Regions from separate parts of the Candidatus Symbiopectobacterium sp. NZEC127 genome, predicted to be linked through region 1. Evidence: predicted binding sites of a transcription regulator. Region 1 holds the regulator's gene; each other region holds the start of a gene.

Region 1 (5,837 bases):
GCACCGTTTCAAAGTAATTTCCACACAAACCGATATTTTTGGAATGAATCGCTACAATCAATGGGGCCAATGGGTAATCAATCTATTATGATCCCATCAGCGCCCAGAACGGGCCATCATATTATTTTAGCGGTATGGCTGGTCGCGGACTCTGGGGCCGGTTTTTATGGCGCACTGGATGTTGATTTTGGCGGTGGAGGCGGTGGCGGCGGTGGAGGAGGAGGTGGTGGTCCTATTGATCCGCCGCCGCCGCCACCGCCACCGCCGGGAGGTTATCCCCAATGGCAGTTGGGTACTCGGTATGAAGTGGGAGACCGAGTGACGTTTCAAGGGCTGAACTATCAATGTATACAAGGGCACCGAGCAGACTCACCCGCGTGGAATCCCGCGCAGGCTCGCACTCTGTGGAGGCTGATATAGCGACACGTTTCTAATCAGCACACATCAATACCGGGCAATCTGTTGCCCGGTATTTTACTCATGGTGCGGAAACACCTGTCACTTTGTTCGGTGATGATTCAGGTGAGTCAGTTATCCATTGCCTAACCTCACATAATCACAGTAGCCTACCGCCTATCTCTCTATCTTAAGACGCGTCCCGCATGCTCCTACTCATCGACAACTACGACTCCTTCACCTACAACCTCTACCAGTACTTTTGTGAGCTGGGTGCCGAGGTGCTGGTTAAACGCAACGACGTCCTGACGCTAGCGGATATCGAAACGCTGGCACCGACACATCTGGTGATCTCCCCTGGTCCCTGTACGCCGGATGACGCAGGCATTTCTCTGGCGGCGATTCGCCATTTTGCTGGCAAGTTGCCCATTCTTGGTGTGTGTCTCGGCCATCAGGCGCTGGGGCAGGCATTTGGTGCGCGCGTGGTGCGGGCACGTCAGGTGATGCATGGCAAAACGTCCTTGATACAGCACACCGGGAACGGCGTTTTTAGCGGGCTGGCAATGCCATTAACCGTGACGCGCTACCACTCTCTGGTGATCGACCCCGCCTCTCTGTCCGCCGAGTTTGACGTCACGGCCTGGACGGAGCGTGAAGGTGAGCGTGATGAAATCATGGGAATACGCCATCGCACCTTGCCGTTAGAAGGGGTGCAGTTTCATCCTGAAAGCATTCTGAGCGAGCAAGGGCATCAACTGTTGCAGAACTTCCTTAATACCTGAGGTTATCAGCATGTGCTGTGATAAAACGGACTGTCATAACGCGCTATTTTATAATCCTGTGTATTGATTTTTTATGCATATTTGGTGATTATATTTTCACTTTAAGCGGTGTGGACGAAAGCAAATGACAACAGATTCAAAGGCGGTAACGCGGGCGACGCATGACAGGGTGATTCTACCCGTATACGCACCGGCGCAATTTGTGCCTGTTAAAGGCAAGGGTAGCCGCGTATGGGATCAGCAGGGGCGCGAGTATATCGACTTTGCCGGTGGGATTGCGGTAACGGCATTGGGTCATTGCCACCCGGCGCTGGTGGCGGCGTTAAAGCAGCAGGGCGAAACGCTGTGGCATACCAGCAATATCTTCACTAACGAACCCGCGCTGCGTCTGGCCAGCAAACTGATTGACGCCACCTTTGCCGAGCGCGTGTTCTTTGTTAACTCTGGTGCGGAAGCCAACGAAGCGGCCTTCAAGCTGGCTCGTCACTATGCGATTAAACGCCACAGCCCGTATAAAACCAAAATCATTGCGTTCTACAATGCGTTTCATGGCCGTACTTTGTTTACCGTTTCTGTCGGTGGGCAGGCGAAATACGCCGATGGTTTCGGGCCCAAACCGGCCGATATCGTGCACGTGCCGTTCAACGATCTGGCCGCAGTGAAAGCGGTGATGGATGACCACACCTGCGCCGTGGTGCTGGAGCCGATTCAGGGCGAAGGTGGCATTACACCGGCCACGCCGGAATTCCTTAAAGGCGTGCGTGAGCTGTGCGATCAGCACCATGCACTGCTGGTGTTTGATGAAGTGCAAAGCGGCATGGGGCGTTCCGGCAAGCTGTTTACCTATATGCACTATGGCGTGACGCCGGATATTCTCACCACGGCGAAAGCGCTGGGCGGCGGTTTCCCCATCAGCGCCATGCTGACCACCGAAGAGGTCGCCTCTGTGATGACCGTCGGTGTGCACGGCACCACCTACGGCGGTAATCCGCTGGCCTGTGCGGTGGCTGAAGCAGCATTGGACACCATCAATACCCCGCAGGTTCTTTCCGGTGTACAAGCGCGCCACGAGCGTTTCGTCTCGATTCTTCAGGCGATTAATGAAGAGCACGGTATTTTTGAGCAGATTCGCGGTATGGGCCTGCTGATTGGTGCAGAACTGAAGCCGAGATGGCACGGTCAGGCGGGCAAGTTCCTTGCCGCAGCGGCGGAGCAGGGCGTGATGGTGCTAGTGGCTGGGCCTAACGTGATTCGCTTTGTGCCGTCGCTGGTGATTGATCTGGAAGATATCGATCAGGGTATGGCGCGGTTTGCGCGGGCGGTTGAAACGGTGGTTAACGCGGAATAGTGCTGGCTCGTCAAAAGCACGCTGCGCAGCGCGCAACGTGCTTTTGTCTAAACGGTGCTGCTGATATCAGCGTGTGCCGTACACCACGATAGTTTTGCCGTGCGCCGAGATCAGACTCTGATCTTCCAGCATTTTCAAAATACGGCCTACCGTTTCGCGGGAACAGCCAACAATCTGACCAATTTCCTGACGCGTGATCTTGATTTGCATCCCATCCGGGTGCGTCATGGCATCGGGCTGCTTCGCCAGGTTCAACAGCGTCTGCGCGATACGGCCCGTGACATCCAGGAAGGCCAGGTTGCCCACCTTCTGGGAGGTCACCTGGAGGCGACGTGCCATCTGTGAGGAGAGACGCATCAGAATATCCGGGTTGACCTGGATCAGCTGACGGAATTTTTTATAGGAGATTTCAGCGACTTCGCAGGCTGTTTTTGCCCGCACCCATGCGCTGCGTTCCTGACCCTCTTCGAACAGGCCCAGTTCCCCAATAAAATCCCCCTGGTTGAGGTAGGAGAGGATCATTTCCTTGCCTTCTTCATCCTTGATCAGCACAGCCACTGAGCCTTTCACGATGTAGTAAAGCGTTTCTGCCTTTTCACCTTGGTGAATCAGCGTGCTCTTCGATGGATACTTGTGAATATGACAATGAGAAAGGAACCATTCAAGAGTCGGGTCTGTCTGCGGTTTGCCGAGAACCATTCGCTGTTATCCTCTGTTGTAATTCACTGCGCAAATTACAGGGGTCAGAGTTCCCTGTACGGCGTATTAACGTGCTAGTAGTAAAAATTCCGTGTTGGCGGACTGACGTCAGGGAATATACTGGCTTCTGTATGGCGACGTCACGACCCGTTCTGACCGTCAGTATCAAACTGAAGGAACGGATTCTATTCCTGTTTGTAACACAGCTTGACGAGCCTGTCTTGTGTTGTCTCGCTTCAGCATGATTAAGCTCTAGTTATCGGCGGTTTTTATATATAACAGTGAGTAATTTTCAAATAAATTTGAGGAGTTGTGGATGCAAGCGCGCGTAAAATGGGTCGAAGATCTGACCTTTCTCGGTGAGTCGTCATCAGGGCATCAGATTCTGATGGATGGTAATGCTGGCGATAAAGCCCCCAGTCCGATGGAGATGGTGTTGATGGCGGCAGGAGGCTGTAGCGCCATTGATGTGGTGTCCATTTTGCAAAAGGGTCGCAACGCGGTCACTGGGTGTGAAGTCAAATTATCCTCCACGCGTCGTGAAGAAGCGCCGCGTCTGTTTACCCATATCAACCTGCACTTTGTGGTTACGGGCGTGGGACTGACGGATAAGGTGGTTGAACGGGCGGTATCGCTGTCGGCGGAGAAGTATTGTTCAGTGGCGCTAATGTTAGAAAAGGCGGTGAAGGTCACTCACAGCCACGAAATCATCGCTGTCGCATCGTTTTCTTCATAGTCGAATAGTTTTCCGGCGGGCTGTATGCGTTATTTCAGCCCGCGCGACGCCCTTCTGCCAGCCGTTTTACCAACGGTGCCATGATCAGTTCCATGGCCAGCCCCATTTTTCCTCCCGGCACCACCAACGTATTGATGTGTGAGATAAACGAGCCTTGCAGCATCGCCAGCAGGTAGGGATAGTCAATGTTTTCGACGCCCTGGAAATGGATCACCACAAAGCTCTCATCCAACGAAGGGATAGCCTTGGCCGCAAAGGGATTTGAGGTATCAATAGTCGGTACGCGCTGGAAGTTGATATGGGTACGAGAAAACTGCGGGGTGATGTAAGTGATGTAATCTTCCATAGAACGCACCACCGAATCCATCACGGCTTCACGCGAGTGACCGCGTTCGTTGATATCGCGAACCAGCTTTTGAATCCATTCCAGATTGACGATAGGCACCACGCCGACCAGCAGGTCAACGTGCTGAGCAACATCGTACTGATCGGTGACCACCGCACCGTGCAACCCCTCATAAAACAGCATATCGGTAGGATGCTGCATCGGTTCCCACGGGGTAAAGGTGCCGGGCACCTGATTGTAGGGAATCGCCTCATCGTAGGTGTGCAGGTATTTGCGCGTTTTCCCGGTGCCGTTGCGGCCATAGTCGATAAATGCCTGCTCAAGCAGGCTGAAATCGTTGGCCTCTGGGCCAAAATAGCTGATATGGCGGCCCAAATCTTTCGCTTTGCGAATCGCCATGTCCATCTCTGGCCGGGTATAACGGTGAAAGCTATCGCCTTCCAGTGAAGCGGCTTTTATCTGCAACTGCTGGAAGATCTTCCTGAACGCGAGGCTGGTCGTGGTGGTGCCTGCACCACTGGAGCCGGTAACGGCAATGATCGGGTGTTGTTGCGACATGCGGTTGCACTCCGTCGGATTAGGCGTTTGAGTAACACGGATCTCACTGTATAGCAGACACGGTGACGCAAGACGACCCCCCGCGCGTCAGGAAACGGTGATTTTTCACGTTACGGCGTATTTTCGTTTAGCTGGGTGCGCGGCATGATATTCAGCGTTTCGTGCAGCTCTGACCACACCAGCACCACCTCGCCCGAGGCAAGCTGGCGGCGTATATCCCGGACTTTTTCCTCCAGTGAGCGCTCCTGCTCGCCGTAATCCGTGCCTTCGCGTAACACAAAGGACTCAATAATATTTTGCAGCGTATCGCTATCAAGCTGCTGCCAGGGAATCATCATGCTGTTGCCTCCGCGGTGTCCGCCGAAAGAAAGCGCGTGAACCAGGCTGGAATGCGTTGTTCCAGCCACATTTCCGGTTTCAATAATGTTCCGCCGACAAACCCGACGTGCCCGCCGTGCGCCGTCAGTTGGTATTCGATGGTTGCCGGCAGACGGGTGATATCCGGGATCACCTCGGGGGTCATGAACGGATCGTCTTGTGCATGGATAATCAGCGTCGGGGTGCGAATGGTGGGCAGTAACGCCAATGCACTGCACTGATGATAGTAGTCGGCAGCATCCTGAAAACCATGGATACGGGCGGTGATCGCATCATCGAACTCGCGCAACCCCTTGATGCGTTGCAACTGCGCCGGAATAATCGGTAACGAACCCGGATAGCGTGCCAGCTTACGCCGGGCATTCTGTTTAAGCTGTCCTACCAGATAGCGCTGATAAATACGGGAAAACCCGTGCTCGATCCTGCGGCTACAGGCATCGAGGTGAAACGGCGCGGAGACAATTGCCGCAGCGGATAACAGCCGGGCTTCTTCCCGTTTAGCCAACAGGCAAGCCAGCATATTGCCGCCCAGAGAAATGCCGATGGCAGCGGTCGGCACGTCGCCTAGCGTATCCCGCATCCAGCGCAGCAGAT
Region 2 (5,837 bases), on a different contig from region 1:
GCGGCAATGCCGTCTGGGGTAGCGCGTGCGCTGATGAAGAGTGCTGTGCCATGTTCCGTTCCCCTGCGTGATGGTTCATGGTCAGTCTATGAAGGGCTCTGGCGTGTGCGTTATCGAAATCTGGCAAACCTGAATGTGACGAATAGTCATCACATTCAGATCAAATGATGGACCGCTCGCCGCGTGTACGAGGGCAGTTCACCAAACAGGCGTTTGTAGTCGGCGGTAAACTGCGACAGGTGCCAGAAGCCCCACTTGGAAGCGATTTCGCTGATCTGTGCGTACTCTCCCTCCATCACCAGCATGCGTTTCACCCCGTTGAGCCGCATGTTTTTCAGGAATACTGCCGGGCTTTGGCCGGTGACGGTTTCGAAACAATTTTGCAGGGTGCGCCGTGAGGTGTGGGTCAGTTGGCACAGCTCATCCATGGTCAGAGGCCGATCGCGATGGGCGATCAGGGCGTCCTGTGCTTTGCTGACTACGCGCTGCGCCTTTTGCAGGGAAGGGCGCACGCTGATGGTCTGCGTGCCGACGGCGGTGAAAAAGGCAAAGGCCAGTTCGCGGATATCGCTGAGAAATTGCAGCCGCGCCTGTCGTTGCGCAAATTGCAGCGGGTGTTCCATCACGCTGTGCAGCATGGCCAGAATATGCTCGCGCAGTCGGTTGGCAAGGAGATCGTGATGGATGGCGTAGACCCGGTGCGGCAGTTCATCGGTGATGTCCGATAACAGCGCCAAAGGAATGCTCAGTACCAATAGTGAAGAGGTTTCCGGCGTTTGCAGCATCAACTCGCCGCCGTCATAGGACCAGGTAATATCCTGCTGCGTCAGGCTGTTTCCCATCCAGCGCGCTTCTCCCGACAGCGCGTTAAACACCCCGAGGCAGAGCGTGCCCGTTCGGCCCTGTCCACGTTGAAACACCGACTGTGATAGCTGTTCCTGATAGAACTGTACGCCGTCCAGCCAGGCCTCTTTCAGACTGCCTTCAAACCGCCCGTGAGAGATTTGGTCATAGCGCAATGCCCAATCGGTCAGCAGTTGACTGTGTTGCGCCAGTTCCTGAATGCGCGAGGCGCAACGAAAACCGTTTTGATCGCCAAGATGGTTTTGATCGCGAAGATGGAATGCGGGTGTCATCGTCTGTCTTTCCTGCGTCGTGATGGGATATACCCACTGAGCAAGAATCACGCCAGTGCAATAGCAAAAAACGGCAGATTTTATCTCTGCATTTCTGAGCTGTGAGTGATGTTTTTGCTGCATATCGTCGTAAAACAGAGGGAAATAGAGTGATTCCTACCATAGTCGCGTTTTGCGCTGTGGCGTTGCACCGTTATGGGGGAGATGCTCAATGTTGCAGCAGTGCGCTGTTATCTGGCTATCGTATCCTGAGTATCCCGGTAGCTTGGCAGAAAAACGAGGGTATCGCGCTGATTCGACTATGCTTAGGGATAAGGCGGAGCAATGGCGCCCGCCGCTATACCGGATAAGACGTGCGATAAGGAGTATGGCATGACGATAACAATGGGGTGGCGCTCGCGCTGGCTATTGCCGGTGCTGGCGTTGGGGGTGGTGTTGCAACTGGCGGCCTGCGGTGATAGCGAAGCGGATCAGCGCAAGGCGTTTATGACGGTACTGCAAAGTGTGCCATCGCAACCGGGCAGCGTGCCGCCAGCACTCAGTGACGATCAGAAAAAACGGTTGGGCCCTTTTGCCAACGATTACGCCATTTTAACCACTTTTTCCCAGCAGTTGCGGCAAAGCATGGCGGTGAGTTTGAAGCCGTTACTGGAGCACGTTTCTCAGATTCGTGTGCCGCAGGATTATTTGACGCAACGTGACGGCGTACGCAGTGCTGTCGGCGCGATAAACCTGCTGGGGCAACAGGTACAGGCGGCAAAAACCCAGGCAGATTCAGCCCGGCGTAACCTGAGCCAGCCGCAAGAGATTCAAGTGCTGTATGAGCGCGTTTACTCGCAGGTGGTAAGCCAACCGGCGTCGGCATTGGCAAACGTGGTGCCGACCGCTGCCACGCTGGCCCAGCAGTTGGCGCAGGTGGGCGACTTTCTTCAGGCTCAGGGCAAGCAGGTCACTTTTGTAGGGAATCAGGTGCAGTTTGAAACGGCACAGCAGGCGGCGCGTTACAACGCGTTGATTACGCCTCTGGCGACGCAGCAGCGCGATTTAATGAACGGATTACCACCGCTACTGCCGTTGTTGAAACCATCGCTATAAGGCAATAACGCACGGCGGTGATGATATTTAGTGATTTGAGTCACACAATCAAAACAAAATCACGGCATTGTAATGTGATTGAGGTCACATTGTGCTGCCGTTAATGCGGATGATGATGCGCCGAATTGACCGCATTCAGTGATTTTATGTGAACTCAGTCACTAAAATGTAGCAATGATGTGGGGATTATGTGTGACAGCTGTCACATATGGCCGTGAGGTTGCGGTATCAAACCGACGTGCTAGAGTCCGCACGATCTCTACCGACGGAAGGCAGTCACACCGTCTCACGATAATGACCACACGCGCTTGCGATCGCGCGTTTGAATAGGGGTGTGTTTTTATGCTCACAGCAGATACCAAGGTCAAAGTTCAGAATTTTGGCCGCTTCCTGAGCAACATGGTAATGCCCAATATCGGGGCGTTTATCGCTTGGGGCCTGATTACCATGTTGTTCATCCCAACCGGTTGGTTGCCGAATGCGACGCTTGCCAAGCTGGTGGGGCCGATGATCACCTATCTGCTGCCGCTGCTTATCGGTTATACCGGTGGCCGTTTGGTCGCGGGCGATCGCGGCGGTGTGGTCGGTGCCATCACCACGATGGGGGTGATCGTTGGTGTTGATATGCCGATGTTCCTCGGCGCGATGATTGTTGGCCCGTTGGGCGGATGGACCATTAAACGCTTTGACCGCATCGTTGATGGCAAGATCAAAAGCGGTTTTGAAATGCTGGTGAACAACTTCTCTGCCGGTATCATTGGCATGTTGTTGGCTATTCTGGCGTTTTTGGCGATTGGTCCGTTGGTGGAGTTCTTATCCAAAGGTCTGGCTGCGGGCGTAGATTTGATGGTGCAGAATAACCTGCTGCCGCTCACCTCTATCTTCGTTGAACCCGCAAAAATCCTGTTCCTGAACAACGCCATCAACCACGGTATCTTCTCGCCGCTGGGTATCCAACAGGCGACGGAAGCAGGCAAATCGATTTTCTTCCTGATTGAAGCCAATCCCGGTCCGGGGATGGGTGTGCTGATGGCGTACATGTTCTTTGGTCGCGGTAATGCCAAAGTGTCCGCACCGGGCGCGGCCATCATCCACTTCCTGGGTGGTATCCACGAAATCTATTTCCCGTACGTGCTGATGAACCCGCGCCTGCTGATTGCGGTGATTCTGGGCGGCATGACCGGGGTGTTCACACTGACCGTGCTGGGCGGCGGTCTGGCTGCTCCGGCTTCTCCGGGCTCTATTCTGGCCGTGTTGGCAATGACGCCGAAAGGGGCCTATTTTGCCAATATCGTGGCGATTGCTGCCGCGTTTGCCGTCTCCTTTGTGCTGTCAGCGATCCTGCTGAAAAGCACCAAGGTAAAAGAGGGAGACGATCTGGACGAAGCCACACGCCGTGTGCAAGAAATGAAAGCGGCCTCCAAAGGCGGTTCAGTACCCACCGGCATCAGTGGCGATCTGAGCACCGTGCGCAAAATCATTGTGGCCTGTGATGCAGGCATGGGCTCCAGCGCCATGGGCGCAGGGGTATTGCGCAAGAAAGTGCAGGACGCCGGGCTGACGCAAATATCCGTTACCAATAGCGCCATCAACAGCTTGCCTGAGGATGTCGATCTGGTGATTACGCACCGGGATTTGACCGAGCGCGCTCTGCGCCATGCGCCGCAAGCGCAGCATATCTCGCTGACCAACTTCCTCGACAGCCACTTGTACAGCGATCTGGTGGCGCGTCTGGCAGCCGCTCAGCCTGCGGGTGGCAGCGTTGCCGCTGCACCGGTGGCTGAGCCGCAAGCCGCAAGCGTGTTCCAACTGGGCGCTACCAACGTGTTCCTGAACCTGCAAGCGAGCGATAAAGAGCAGGCGATTCGCTTTGCCGGTGAACAACTGGTGAAAGGTGGCTATGTCGAGCCGGAATATGTGGATGCGATGCTGGCGCGTGAAAAGCTGACCTCAACCTATCTGGGCGAATCCGTCGCCGTGCCGCATGGCACCATTGAAGCCAAAGATCGCGTGCTGAAAACCGGCATCGTCTTCTGCCAATATCCGCAGGGGGTGCGCTTCGGTGATGATGAGGATGACGTCGCAAAACTGGTGATCGGTATCGCGGCGCGTAATAACGAACATATCGCGGTGATCACCCGCCTGACCAATGCGCTGGACGACGACACGGTGATTGCCCGTTTGGCGCAGACCCAGGATGTGCAGGACGTGCTAGACCTGCTCTCCGAGAAAAAGAGTGCCTGATGCATCGGCAGCGCCGCCTTCGGGCGGCCTCTTTTTTTGTCATTGTTTTTAAAGGTTAACGCATGATGAAAGCTTTACATTTTGGTGCCGGAAATATCGGACGCGGGTTTATCGGAAAACTGCTGGCAGACGCCAACATTGAACTCACCTTTGCCGATGTGAACCAGCCGCTGCTGGATGCCATCAACAGCCGTAAGCAGTATCAGGTGAAAGTGGTCGGTGAGCAGACGCAGTTGGAAACGGTCAGCAACGTCAGCGCGGTGCACAGCGCAAGCCCGGAGGCTGTGGCGCTGATTGCCGAGGCCGATGTGGTGACGACGGCAGTCGGGCCGCAAATTCTGGAAAAAATCGCGGGTGCCATTGCCCAAGGTTTGGTGAAGCGCCATGCGCAGGGCAATACGCGTCCACTGAATATCATCGCTTGCGAAAATATGGTGCGCGGCACCACGCAGTTAAAGCAACACGTGTGGAAGCATCTGCCGGAGAACGAGCAGGCGTGGGTCAACGAGCATGTCGGTTTTGTTGATTCGGCCGTAGACCGCATTGTCCCGCCGGTAGAAGCGAGCCAGGACGATCCTTTGGCCGTGACGGTAGAAACCTTCAGTGAATGGATTGTCGATCAAACCCAATTCGTCGGGCCTTTACCGCAGATCGCGGGCATGGAATTAACTGACAATCTGATGGCATTCGTTGAACGTAAGCTGTTTACACTCAATACCGGTCATGCGATTACTGCGTATCTGGGGCAGCAGGCCCGTCATCAGACGATCCGCGATGCCATTCTGGATACCGAGGTGCGCGCTGTGGTGCGCGGGGCGATGGAAGAGAGCGGGGCCGTGCTGATCAAACGTTACGGTTTTGATGCCGAGAAGCATGCCGCGTACATCAACAAGATTTTAAGCCGCTTCGAAAACCCCTATTTGCATGACGATGTGGAGCGCGTTGGGCGTCAGCCGCTGCGTAAACTCAGCGCAGGCGATCGCCTGATCAAACCGCTGCTGGGCACGCTGGAATACCAACTGCCCAATGACAACCTGATTATCGGTATCGCGGCGGCCATGCATTACCGCAGCGCGCAGGACCCGCAGGCGCAGGAACTGGCGACGTTGCTGGAGAAGGTGGGGCCTCAGGCTGCGTTGGCGCAAATTTCTGGTCTGGATGCGCAGAGTAAGGTTGTGGAGCAAGCAGTGAGTGTGTATAACGCCATGCAATAATTCGCGCCGTTCGGCAGGGACGTTATGATGGAAGAAACTCAAGCCTTTGAGAATCGCGTGCTGGAATCCCTCAATGCGGCGAAGACGGTGCGCAGCTTTATGCTGAAAGCAGTTGAGCTGTTGGCGGAAGCCGTGAGTATTCTCATGC
Region 3 (5,837 bases), on a different contig from region 1:
ATGATGGGTCGAGGTATGACAAAAATACATTTCACTTCTTGGTATGTCTTTTTTTACTTGTTCCAGATGAATGTCTCGTTCGATAAAATATTCTGGAGTGAAGGTCTTGATGTGCTCATTCAGATTGATGCTTTTGCCCGCCGTAGAAATCTCACCCGTGGAAAATAAAGCACCAATAGACAGATTGACGGTAAACGAGGTATCACTTATCGCTGTCGTCGTGTAGGTAAAGGCATCTTTAAACGCGGGTGACACCATGGCTTTTAACTGGTTAAAAGCGTCTATTTTTATAGTGACATCATCATTGTTGATCAATTCAAATAACGCTTTTTTGGCATTTTCTTTATCGGTTCCACAAAACCAGTCTGCAATTTTACCCCAAAGACTTTTTATTTCATTGGGATTTTTTGCATTTTTAATACCTTCTATTTCATTAAGTGAAATCGTTCTTGAAAATAGATTTCCTGAAATATTAAATGCTGTTGTCATAAATGCCCCCCTGGTTAAGGAAAGCACACTATAACAGCAAAAAGGTGAAGGAAATCTATACCAGGTTGTATATTCAGGTTAATGCCGTAGTGTGAAAATAATTATTTTCCCAGTGTTTCTTCCCTATGGCTTTGATAAATCTGTGCAACATTTTTAAAATACTCCGTCATATAATTGATACACAGTTGCACCTTGAGCGGCAAATTATCCTTGCGGGTATACAACGCATACACCGGGCGCGGATCGGAGTGATAGCGACTGAACAGTATTTCCACTTCACCGCGGGCAATTTCATCGATAATCCACATCAATGGGATATAGGCAATACCTGCACCGGTTTTGAGCCAACGTACCAACGTCTGCGGATCGTTAGTGGCAAAGCGGCCCTGCGGCGCGATTTTGGTGGAAATGCCCTCCGGGGCGATCAGTTCGAACTCACTGTCGGCGCGCACGGTGTATTCCAACCAGGAGAAACTTTCCACATCGGAAGGTTTTTCCGGGGTGCCATGCTGAGTCAAATAGCGTTTGGCAGCGCACACCACCATCGGCATCGAGCCGAGACGTTTGGCAAACAGGCTGGAGTCCTGCAAGGCGCCCACGCGGATGACAATATCCAACCCGTCCGCAATCAGATCGGGAGCCGGAATGCCGGTGACCAGATTGACCGAGAGCCCTGGGTATTTCAGCAGCATCTCTGCCGTCATGGCCGCCAGCACGTTTTGCGCCATGGTGGAGGAGCTGCCAATGCGCAGCGTACCGATCGGCGTATTATTGAAAGCATAGAGCTGATCGTGCGCTTCGTGCGCCTCATGCAGCATACGACGGCAGCCGTGGTAGTAGATCTTGCCGCCTTCTGTGAGGCCAATGCTGCGCGTGCTGCGATTGAGCAGCTTGATCTGCAACTCCTCTTCCAGCCGGGTCACCGTTTGGCTGACAGCGGAAACGCTCATGTTCAATTGTCGGGCGGCGGCGGTAAACGAGCCACACTGCACTACGCGCGCAAACACCGACATGCTCTTTAGTCTTTCCATTGTTCACTCTGGCTTAAAAGTGATTTAGATCACACATCGTAGATGAAACGATAATAAACATCCATAATACACCGCATTCGAACGAATCGGGCGGGAAGAGTTCCGGTGTGCTTCGTGCTATTTGTTTCCATCAGGTAACAGGTTGCGTTCGCTTCTACTAAACAACCTGCAATCTCTCTTGATCAGTGTAATGCCCTTCATGCCTTTTAGCATTGGTGGCTGAAAGGTCCGTGTCGTCGTTGGTAATGAACCCTCATGCCTGTGTCTACGGCGACACGGTCGGTATCGTTTATTCGTCAATTGAAATGAAAAGGAATAGAGGATGAGTTCACTCCCGGTGATGGTGCTGTTTGGCCTGTCATTCCCGCCCGTATTCTTTGTGTTGCTGGTATCGCTGGCACTGTTTTTTGTGTTGAACCGTGTTCTACAGCCCACCGGCGTTTATGACGTGGTATGGCATCCGGCGCTGTTTAACACCGCTCTGTTTTGTTGCCTGTTTTATCTGATCTTTCGCTTCTCCCTTTGAGGTCAATGTGAAAACCCTTGCTCTAAAATTTCCTGTTGTCTCGCTGATAACCAAAAAGCTGCTGCGTGTGGGTATCACGCTGTGCGTGCTGCTGCTGGCTGCCGTTGCGCTGCTGCGCGTGTGGGCGTTCTATACCGAATCGCCGTGGACGCGAGACGCGAAGTTCAGCGCAGACGTTGTGGCGATCGCGCCTGATGTCAGCGGTCTGTTGACCGAGGTGTTGGTGCATGACAATCAGCAGGTGAAACAGGGGGATGTGCTTTTTGTGGTCGATCCACCCCGTTTTCAGCAAGCGCAAGCGCAAGCACAGGCGGATGTCGACTACTACCTGGCGCTGGTCACTGAAAAACGGCGTGAGTCCGGGCGACGTACGCGCCTTGGTGTGCAGGCTATGTCGCAAGAAGCTATCGATCAGTCCGGCAGCGCGCTGGAAACCGCGCAGCATCAGCTAGCCAAGGCACAAGCGACGCTGGCGCTGGCGAAGCTGGATCTGGAGCGTACCGTGATTCGCGCACCGGCGGACGGTTGGGTCACCAACCTCAACGTGCAGCGCGGTGAATACATTACGCGCGGCGCAACCGCCGTGGCGTTGGTGAAAAAGGGCTCGTTCTATCTGGTGGCCTATATGGAAGAGACCAAGCTGGCGAGCGTTCACGCGGGCGATCGGGTCGAGATAACGCCGCTGGGTAGCGATCGGTTGTTTTACGGTACGGTCGACAGCGTGGCGGCGGCGATCACCAACAGCAGCGCCAACGTAGACAGTAAAGGGCTGGCGACCGTGGATGCCAATCTGGAATGGGTGCGGCTGGCGCAGCGCGTGCCGGTAAGAATCCATCTGGATCAACAGCGTGATCTTCCTTATCCGGCGGGCACAACGGCCACCGTGGTGATCGCGCAGGCCGACGCCCCGCAAAACAAGCAGCCTTCTCCGTTGGTTCGCTTGCTCTATCGGCTGCGTGAGTTTGGCTAAGGCGAACTCATGATGAAAATGCCTGCTTTTCCCCACTGGCGTTTTGCCTGCAAACTCAGCGTTGCCGTCGTGCTGTCGCTGTTTCTCGGTTTCCACTTTCAGTTGGAAACACCGCGTTGGTCAGTGCTCACTGCGGCCATCGTTGCTGCTGGCCCTGCGTTTGCCGCCGGTGGCGATCCCTTTTCCGGGGCGATTCGGCATCGCGGGATATTGCGCATTGTAGGCACCTTTATCGGATGTATCGGTGCGCTGGTGATTATCATCGCCACCATTCGTGCCCCTGTGGTGATGCTGCTGCTGTGCTGCATCTGGGCGGGATTCTGCACCTGGATTTCATCGCTGGTTAAGGTAGAAAACGCCTACGTATGGGGATTGGCGGGCTATACCGCATTGATTATCATCGTCTCTACCCAGAGTGCGCCATTGCTGACGCCACAGTTCGCCGTTGAACGCTGTAGCGAAATTGTTTTGGGCATTGTCTGTGCCATTGTGGCCGATTTGCTGTTCACTCCGCGTTCCATCAAACACCATATCGACAGCAGTCTGGAAGGGCTGCTGGTGGATCACTATCGCCTGCTGCAACTGTGTATCCGTGGCGCAACGCGCGAAGAGCTTGACGTGGCCTGGCATGGGCTGGTGCGTAAAAGCACCGCGTTGGGCGGCATGGGCAACCCGCTGCTGCTGGAATCGGCGCGCTGGCAAAATAGCCACCGGCGCATCAACGCGCTGCTGGCGCAATCCTTTACCCTGATAACTCAGGCGTGTGAGACCTATCTGGTGCTACAGGATAAACCGGAGCCGCTCAGAACCAGCCTGGCATTGCTGATTGATGCGCCGGTAGACTCGATGGCCGATGTGCGTAAGCGGGTGAAACAGCTGCGCCATGCGATTGCCGCCGGTGAGCGCAAGACCGTGCCGCCGACGCTGATTGGCTGGGTGGGGGCGGCAACGCGCTATCTGCTGCTGGCAAAAGGGATTCAGACCAACGCTCGTCTGACGCAGGTTGAGGGTGAACTGCTGCGTGATGAAGTGATGGTGAAAGCGGCGTCCGCTGAGCGTCATCATGCGATGATCAACGGCTGGCGCACCGGCGTGGCGACGGCGGTGGGGTGTTTATTTTGGCTCATCACCGGTTGGACCTCAGGCAGCGCCTGCATGGTGATGATTGCCGTGGTGACGGCGCTGGCGATGCGCCTGCCCAATCCGAAACGCATGGCGGTCGATTTCCTGGTCGGCACGGTCTACGCCTTGCCGTTGGGATCGCTGCTGTTCATGTTTGTGTTGCCCTCCACGCAGCAAAGCATGCTGCTGCTGTGCCTCAGCCTGGGCATTATGGCCTTCATTATCGGCATTGAGGTACAAAAGCGGCGTATGGGATCGCTGGGGGCGCTGGCCAGTACCATCAATATTTTGGTGCTGGATAACCCGATGACGTTTAATCTCAGCCACTTTCTGGACAGCGCAATTGGGCAGGTTATCGGCTGTTTGCTGGCGTGGCTGGTTATCTTGTTGATTCGCGATAATTCGCGTGCGCGTACCGGACAGACGCTACTTAACCGCTTTGTTTACAGTGCGATATCGGCACTGACCACCAACCCCAGCAAACGGCGTGAGAACCATTTGCCCGCGCTCTATCAGCAGCTCTATCTGCTGCTGACCCTGTTTCCTAACGACATTGCCAAATACCGTCTGGCGCTGTCACTGATCATTCTGCATCAGCGCATGCGGAATCTGCCGCTGCCGATGGATAGCGAACTGTCGGCGTTTCATCGTCGTCTTCGTCAGGCGGCAGAGCAGGTTAGCGATGCGCGACGAGAGATTTCCCGCCGTCACGCTTTTACTCAGTTGCTGACGTTATTGGATGAGTATCAGGTTGCGCTATGCCAGCGCCAGATAGCGCCGGAGATTGGTGCATCGGTCGGGCGTATCACGGAGATACTGCACCGTTATCAGCATGCGTTGGTGGAGTAACGCCGAGGGCGACTCCACCACGAGGTGATTTACCATAGGGCAATTTACCTCAAGGGCTATTTACCTTAAGGGCTATTTACCTTAAGGGTTATCTACCTCAAGGGGCTAGGCCTGATCTTCAGCCAGTTCGCGCAGATACTGGAAAATTTGGCGGTAAGACTTGGGCGGCTTGTTCGCGGCTTTTTCTTTCTGCGCATTGCGCACCAGTGAGCGCAACTGCTGGCGATCGGCGTTCGGGTAGAGCCCAAGGATATCAGGGATGGCATCATCCCCTTCCTCAATCAGCCTGTCGCGCAGTTGTTCCAGTTTGTGAAACAGGGCGACCTGCTGGTTGTGGCGGTTCTTCAACTTATCCAGTGCGATTTGAATCGGCTCCGGATCGCGGGCGCGCAGCATCTTACCGATCAGTTGTACCTGACGGCGACGACCCTCTTTTTTGATGCGCTGCGCCAGCTCAACCGCAGCACGCAGATCGTCATCCAGCGGGATGCGCTCCAGCGCATTTTTACCGAGCTCAATCAGCTCGACGCCAAGATCTTTCAGCGCTTCTGCATCGCGTTTGATTTCGCTTTTGCTGACCCAGATGATCTCATCGTCTTCATCATCTTCGGCGTGCGGGTCCGGTACGTCGTCCAGCCACTCTTCAGGGTGTTTGTTCATTATCTCTTTCCGTAACAATTCGGGCATGTGACGCGGTTAACGCCATAAAAAAGACGCCGATCCTAACAGGTTTGGGCTTTTTGCGAAATTATCCTGATATCCTGTTAGACTCAAGCATACACCTTTAGGCGCAGAAGAGGGGCAAGGCAGACGCCATTTCCCGGCTTCTGAACGGCTTTTAACTCAGTAT
Region 4 (5,837 bases), on a different contig from region 1:
ACTACTTTGGCCTGTGGCACGGAGCGCGTCAGCGTATTGAGACGCACCTTGGTCACCCGGTGACGCTGGAAATCGAACCGGGACGTTTTCTGGTGGCGGAGTCTGGCGTGTTGGTTGCACAGGTGCGTGCCGTCAAAAACATGGGTAGCCGCCACTTCGTGTTGGTGGACGCCGGGTTTAACGACCTAATGCGCCCCGCCATGTACGGCAGCTATCACCATATCTCGCTGCTGCCAGCAGATGAGCGTTCTCTTGCTGGCGCACCGTTGCGCGATACCGTAGTGGCTGGGCCCTTGTGTGAATCCGGTGATGTGTTTACGCAACAGGCTGGCGGCGGTGTGGAAACGGTGGCGTTACCTGCGGTACAGGTCGGTGACTATCTGGTGTTCCACGACACCGGCGCTTACGGTGCCTCCATGTCCTCCAACTACAATAGCCGCCCGCTGCTGCCGGAAGTGCTGTTCGAAAACGGTGAAGCACGCCTGATTCGCCGCCGCCAAACCATCGAGGAATTGTTGGCGCTCGAGGCGCTGTAACCACGTGGTATTGAGGTCTCGATGACGCCACGCTAAGCCGCAGGAATGCGGCCCAGACCGCTGACGAAGTTCGTTGTTAGGTGAAGTGCGGCGATGGGGTCGTAGCGGCGTAAGCCGCCGGAGCGCCCCTCGTCGTGATTCGCCGGGAAACCCGGACATACCGAAAAGGAATTTCAGCCGCAGGAATGCGGCTCTTCTCCCCCCGCAATGTGATAAACCTCTCGCTTTCTTGTTCTGCAACACAAAAATATTTATACAAATGCCCAATTTTTTCGTGTTACGACACATAGGTTATTTTATTGCCAAGTCATAGAATAATTCTCAATCCATAAGAGCATGTGATAAGGAATTATTTATCGATTCTGATTTTTTTCGAAAGAAAGCTATTTAGAACGGCGTAATTTATTACCGCATCAAATAATGCAGATTCCACCAGGAATGTATTTGCATTAGCACCCTATTGTCGAAGACATATAAAATATAAGAGGTCTCATTATGCATACCATAGAACCCTTGGCATGGTACGGGGCGTTGATTGGTCTTTTTATTGCCATTGCGCTCATCCTGAAAAAAATTAATCCGGTGTACTCCTTGTTCCTCGGCGCCATTCTCGGTGCCATGATCGGCGGTGGCAATCTTGAGCAGACTATCGGGCTGCTGACGTCTGGCACGCAGAGCGTGATGGGTACGGTAATCCGCGTACTGGCCGCCGGTGTACTGGCTGGCGTGATGATGGAATCGGGCGCGGCGGAAACCATCGCCCAGGCCATTGTGAGGAAGATGGGGGAGAGCAAAGCGATTTTAGCGCTGGCGCTGGCTACCATGATCATTACCGCAGTGGGGGTATTTATTCCCGTCGCAGTATTAATTGTCGCACCCATTGCGTTATCAGTAGGTAATAAAATGGGGATTTCCAAACTGGCATTATTACTGGCGCTTTCCGGCGGCGGTAAAGCGGGGAATATTATATCGCCAAACCCCAATACCATTGCCGCAGCAAACGGCTTTCACCTCAATTTAAGCGACGTGATGATCGCCGGTTTTATTCCTGCCGTATTCGGTTTGATTATTACTGTGGTTGTCGCTTCGATGTTGAAAAATAAAGGGATCATGGTAAGTGGTGAAGAAGCTGCCGCTGCCTACGGCACCCAGAGCGCGAAAAATGACAAAACCTACCCAACGCTGGGCAAGGCCATCGTCGCGCCAGCGGTTGCCGTTATCTTACTGATGATTAACCCGATTGGTTCCATTTTCCACATTAGTGCGCTGACCGCGTTCAAGCTGGATGCCATGTATGTACTGCCGATCGCCGGTATCGTCGGGCTGATTGCCATGGGGCAAAAGCACAAGGTGATTGCCTACACCGCATCAGGTCTGGAAAAAATGACCGCTACCGTGCTGATCCTGATTGGTGCTGGTGCGATTGCGGGCCTGATTGCCGCATCCAACCTGTCGGCCCAGGTGGTGCAACTGATTAATGTCATGGGCATTTCTGGCACCTTCCTGGCACCTATCTCCGGCATTTTGATGGCGGCGGCCACGGCTTCCACCTCCACCGGGACCATTCTGGCGACCGGCACCTTCGGTAACGCCATCGCCACTATCGGCATCGCGCCGATTGCCTCTGCGGTGATGGTACACACCGGAGCCACCGTGATCGACTCCTTGCCGCAGGGCAACTATTTCCACGTCACAGCACAGAGCATGAACATGACCATCAGACAGCGTATGGGCTTGCTGCCTTACGAAGCGATTGTCGGCGGCACCATGACCCTTGTCGCTACCGTGCTGTACGGCTTTATTCTTTAGTTTGAGGCAACCCACAATGAAAAACGAAACGTTTGTATTAGCGCCCGATTCATTTAAAGAGAGCATGACGGCGAAAGAAGTGTGTAACGCGATGGAAAAAGGGTTGCGTAAGGTATTCCCCGAAGCGAATTTCGTGCACGTTCCGATGGCGGATGGCGGTGAAGGCACCACCCAGTCGCTGATTGATGCCACCGAAGGCTCGTTGTATGCGTTAAACGCGACCGGACCGTTGGGAGAAACGGTTGAAGCCAGCTACGGCATCATGGGTAACGGCGAGATTGCCGTGATTGAAATGGCCTCTGCCAGCGGTATTCAATTCGTTAACCTCGACACCAAAAACCCGTTGGTGACCACCACCTACGGCACCGGTGAACTGATTCGTGCCTGCCTGGACAAAGGCATCAAGAAAATCATTCTGGGCATCGGTGGCAGCGCAACCAATGATGGCGGCGCAGGTATGGCAGAAGCGCTGGGTGTGCGTTTTTATGATGAAGCGGGCAACACGCTGCCGCGCGGTGGCGGCGCGCTGGATCGTTTGCACCATATCGATCTTTCCGGGTTGGATAGCCGTCTGGCACAGGTGGATATTCAGGTGGCCTGTGATGTTACCAACCCACTGTGCGGCGAGCAGGGTGCATCAGCGATTTTTGGTCCGCAGAAAGGAGCAACGCCGGAGATGGTCGCACAGCTGGATAACAATCTGGCGCACTACGCGGCGGTAATCCGCAATCAGTTGGGCAAAGAGATTGCCACTGTGCCGGGTGCCGGTGCGGCGGGCGGTCTGGGCGCAGGGCTGATGGCTTTCACCCAATGCACACTGCGTCGAGGCATTGATATTGTCGTCGAATTCAGCGGGTTGAGTGACAAACTGGTCGGTGCGGATTTCTGCTTTACCGGTGAAGGGCGTATCGATTACCAAACCAAGTTCGGTAAAACCCCTTACGGCGTTGCCAGAACTGCCAAAGCGCAGGGCGTACCGGTTATCGCGGTATCCGGCTGCGTTGGCGAAGGCGTTGAAGCGCTGTACGGCGAAGGCATCGACACCATTTTCGGCATTATTCCGCGTGCAGACAATATTGAAGCGCTGCTGAAAGATGGCCCGATTAATATGGAACGTGCGTGCGAGAATATTGGCCGCCTGTTGAAAAAAGCGGCAGCATAATTAAGCGCCAGTAATAAAAAGGGAAAGAAAATGACTGAAACACTTCGGCGCACCAAGATTGTTGCGACTCTCGGTCCGGCAACCGATCGCGATAATAACCTGGAAAAAATAATAAGTGCGGGTGCCAACGTAGTCCGTTTTAATTTCTCGCACGGTGCGGCAGATGATCATATTGCTCGTGCGGAACAGGTTCGCGCTATTGCCCAACGTTTGGGTAAATCAGTGGCTATTTTGGGCGATCTGCAAGGGCCGAAAATTCGGGTATCAACCTTTAAAGAAGGTAAAGTATTTCTGCATGTCGGAGATAGCTTTATTCTGGATGCCTTATTGGAAAAAGGACTGGGCGATAATACCCAGGTGGGTATCGATTATAAGGCGCTACCGCGTGATGTGGTGCCGGGCGATATTCTGCTGCTGGACGATGGCCGTATTCAACTGCGCGTGGTGCGCATTGACGGCGAAAAAATCATCACGGCTGTCACCGTGGGCGGAACCCTCTCCAATAACAAAGGCGTCAACAAGCTCGGCGGCGGGCTTTCAGCCGAAGCGCTGACGGAAAAAGACAAGGCAGATATTCTGCTGGCAGCCAGAATGAAGGTAGATTTTCTGGCGGTGTCGTTTCCACGCACCGGGGACGATTTACGCTATGCGCGTCGCTTGGCGCGCGAAGCGGGCTGTCAGGCCGCCATTGTTGCCAAGGTAGAGCGCGCGGAAACCGTTGCCACGCCAGAAAACATGGATGACATGATCCTGGCTGCGGACGTCATCATGGTGGCGCGCGGCGATTTGGGCGTAGAAATTGGTGACGCCGCGCTGGTGGGTGTTCAGAAACGCCTGATTCAGCGCTCGCGCCAGTTGAACCGCGTGGTGATCACCGCGACGCAAATGATGGAATCGATGATTTCCAGCCCGATGCCGACGCGTGCTGAGGTGATGGACGTCGCCAATGCGGTGCTGGACGGCACCGATGCCGTGATGCTATCGGCTGAAACCGCCGCAGGCAGCTATCCGGCGCAAGCGGTAGCGGCGATGGCGAACGTGTGTCTCGGCGCGGAACGCAGCCCGAGCATTACCACCTCGAAACACCGCCTCGACGTGCAGTTTACCAACGTTGAAGAGATGGCGTCGATGTCAGCAATGTATGCGGCTAACCACTTGCAGGGCGTCAAAGCCGTGATTGCGATGACGGAGTCGGGCCGTACTGCCCGCATGATGTCTCGCATTAGCTCCCGTTTACCGATTTATGCGCTATCGCGTCATGCCGAAACGTTGAATCAGGTCGCACTGTATCGCGGCGTTACGCCTCTGCCGTTTAACGGCCGTGCCGAAGGGCTGGGCGCGGCGCAGGATGCCATCGCACTGCTGAAAGCACGCGGTGCGATTGCGACCGGTGACAGCGTCATTCTGACGCAGGGCGACAGCGTCGGGCAAATTGGCAGCACCAATACCTGTCGTATTTGCGTCGTGGAATAAGTACGTGACGATCATCGCCGTCTGTGGGCTATGGCGGCGATGTATCGCACTAATTTCCCGTACCGAAATTCATGATTTATTTTTTTATCGCTGTTGAAGTCTTTATTTTTAAACAGGAATAAAAGACAAGGCACGTTATGAAATAAAGGTATTCGCCTTTCCCTTTATAATAATCGGGTTAGTCTAAATAACTTTATTAAATTACAAAAAGCAGTGGTTATTGATGTGGCGTATTTTCCCGTGGGGTATTTCCTGCTGGCGAAATATTTTTGCGCTGCACCAGGGGAATAGTAAATGACAGATTATGATTTCGACGCGAAATTAGCTTATTCGATCGTTGAACGCACCATGAAAATTATTGACTGTAATATCAACGTCATGGATGCCAGAGGCCGTATTATTGGCAGCGGCGATCGCGAACGTATTGGTGAAATTCACGAAGGGGCGCTATTGGCGCTCAGTCAACAGCGAGTGGTATCGATTGATGATGCCTCTATGCATACGCTGCACGGTGTCAGGCCCGGCCTGAACCTGCCGCTGCGGTTAAATAACCACATCGTCGGCGTGATTGGCCTGACCGGCGATCCCGATGGGCTGCTGCAATTTGGCGAACTGGTGTGCATGACAGCGGAAATGATGCTGGAACAAGCGCATTTGCTGCAACTGCTGGCGCAAAACAGCCGTTTGCGTGAAGAGCTGGTGTTGAGCATGGTGCGCAATGACAACTACTCTTCCACCATGCAAGAGTGGGCGCAGCGTTTGGGGGTCGATCTGACATTGCCGCGCGTCGCCATGGTGGTGGAGTTGGACAGCGGGCAGCTCGGTGTCAGTACCGCGATGAGTGAATTGCAGCAGTT

The links. The regulator CRP, encoded in region 1, controls carbon source genes, mostly activating them, when cyclic AMP is high. The targets are predictions, from matches to a motif close to ATGTGANNNNNNTCACAT.
Region 2: the regulator CRP is predicted to act here: its motif matches at 2,304-2,321, upstream of J5069_RS19475 (PTS mannitol transporter subunit IICBA).
Region 3: the regulator CRP is predicted to act here: its motif matches at 1,538-1,555, upstream of aaeR (HTH-type transcriptional activator AaeR).
Region 4: the regulator CRP is predicted to act here: its motif matches at 744-761, upstream of J5069_RS15085 (GntP family permease).

The regions. Positions count from the first base shown of each region.
Region 1 is NZ_JAGFPG010000007.1:213,508-219,344, forward strand. Features, by position in the region: partial or broken gene J5069_RS24315 (lytic polysaccharide monooxygenase) at 1-123, shown strand, start outside; gene J5069_RS20970 (hypothetical protein) at 167-322, shown strand; gene J5069_RS24320 (carbohydrate-binding protein) at 319-420, shown strand; gene J5069_RS20975 (aminodeoxychorismate synthase component II) at 603-1,178, shown strand; gene argD (bifunctional acetylornithine/succinyldiaminopimelate transaminase) at 1,303-2,526, shown strand; gene crp (cAMP-activated global transcriptional regulator CRP) at 2,593-3,225, opposite strand; gene J5069_RS20990 (OsmC family protein) at 3,542-3,961, shown strand; gene J5069_RS20995 (phosphoribulokinase) at 3,996-4,865, opposite strand; gene J5069_RS21000 (YheU family protein) at 4,976-5,203, opposite strand; gene J5069_RS21005 (hydrolase) at 5,200-5,837, opposite strand, start outside.
Region 2 is NZ_JAGFPG010000006.1:145,455-151,291, forward strand. Features, by position in the region: gene J5069_RS19460 (APC family permease) at 1-52, opposite strand, end outside; gene J5069_RS19465 (helix-turn-helix domain-containing protein) at 156-1,136, opposite strand; gene J5069_RS19470 (DUF3053 domain-containing protein) at 1,509-2,231, shown strand; gene J5069_RS19475 (PTS mannitol transporter subunit IICBA) at 2,574-4,475, shown strand; gene J5069_RS19480 (mannitol-1-phosphate 5-dehydrogenase) at 4,541-5,689, shown strand; gene J5069_RS19485 (MltR family transcriptional regulator) at 5,714-5,837, shown strand, end outside.
Region 3 is NZ_JAGFPG010000002.1:54,260-60,096, forward strand. Features, by position in the region: gene J5069_RS10320 (hypothetical protein) at 1-489, opposite strand, end outside; gene aaeR (HTH-type transcriptional activator AaeR) at 591-1,520, opposite strand; gene aaeX (p-hydroxybenzoic acid efflux pump operon protein AaeX) at 1,843-2,046, shown strand; gene aaeA (p-hydroxybenzoic acid efflux pump subunit AaeA) at 2,054-3,016, shown strand; gene aaeB (p-hydroxybenzoic acid efflux pump subunit AaeB) at 3,029-4,987, shown strand; gene yjgA (ribosome biogenesis factor YjgA) at 5,093-5,647, opposite strand.
Region 4 is NZ_JAGFPG010000003.1:375,617-381,453, forward strand. Features, by position in the region: gene lysA (diaminopimelate decarboxylase) at 1-536, shown strand, start outside; gene J5069_RS15085 (GntP family permease) at 1,032-2,345, shown strand; gene J5069_RS15090 (glycerate kinase) at 2,362-3,507, shown strand; gene pyk (pyruvate kinase) at 3,538-4,980, shown strand; gene J5069_RS15100 (CdaR family transcriptional regulator) at 5,275-5,837, shown strand, end outside.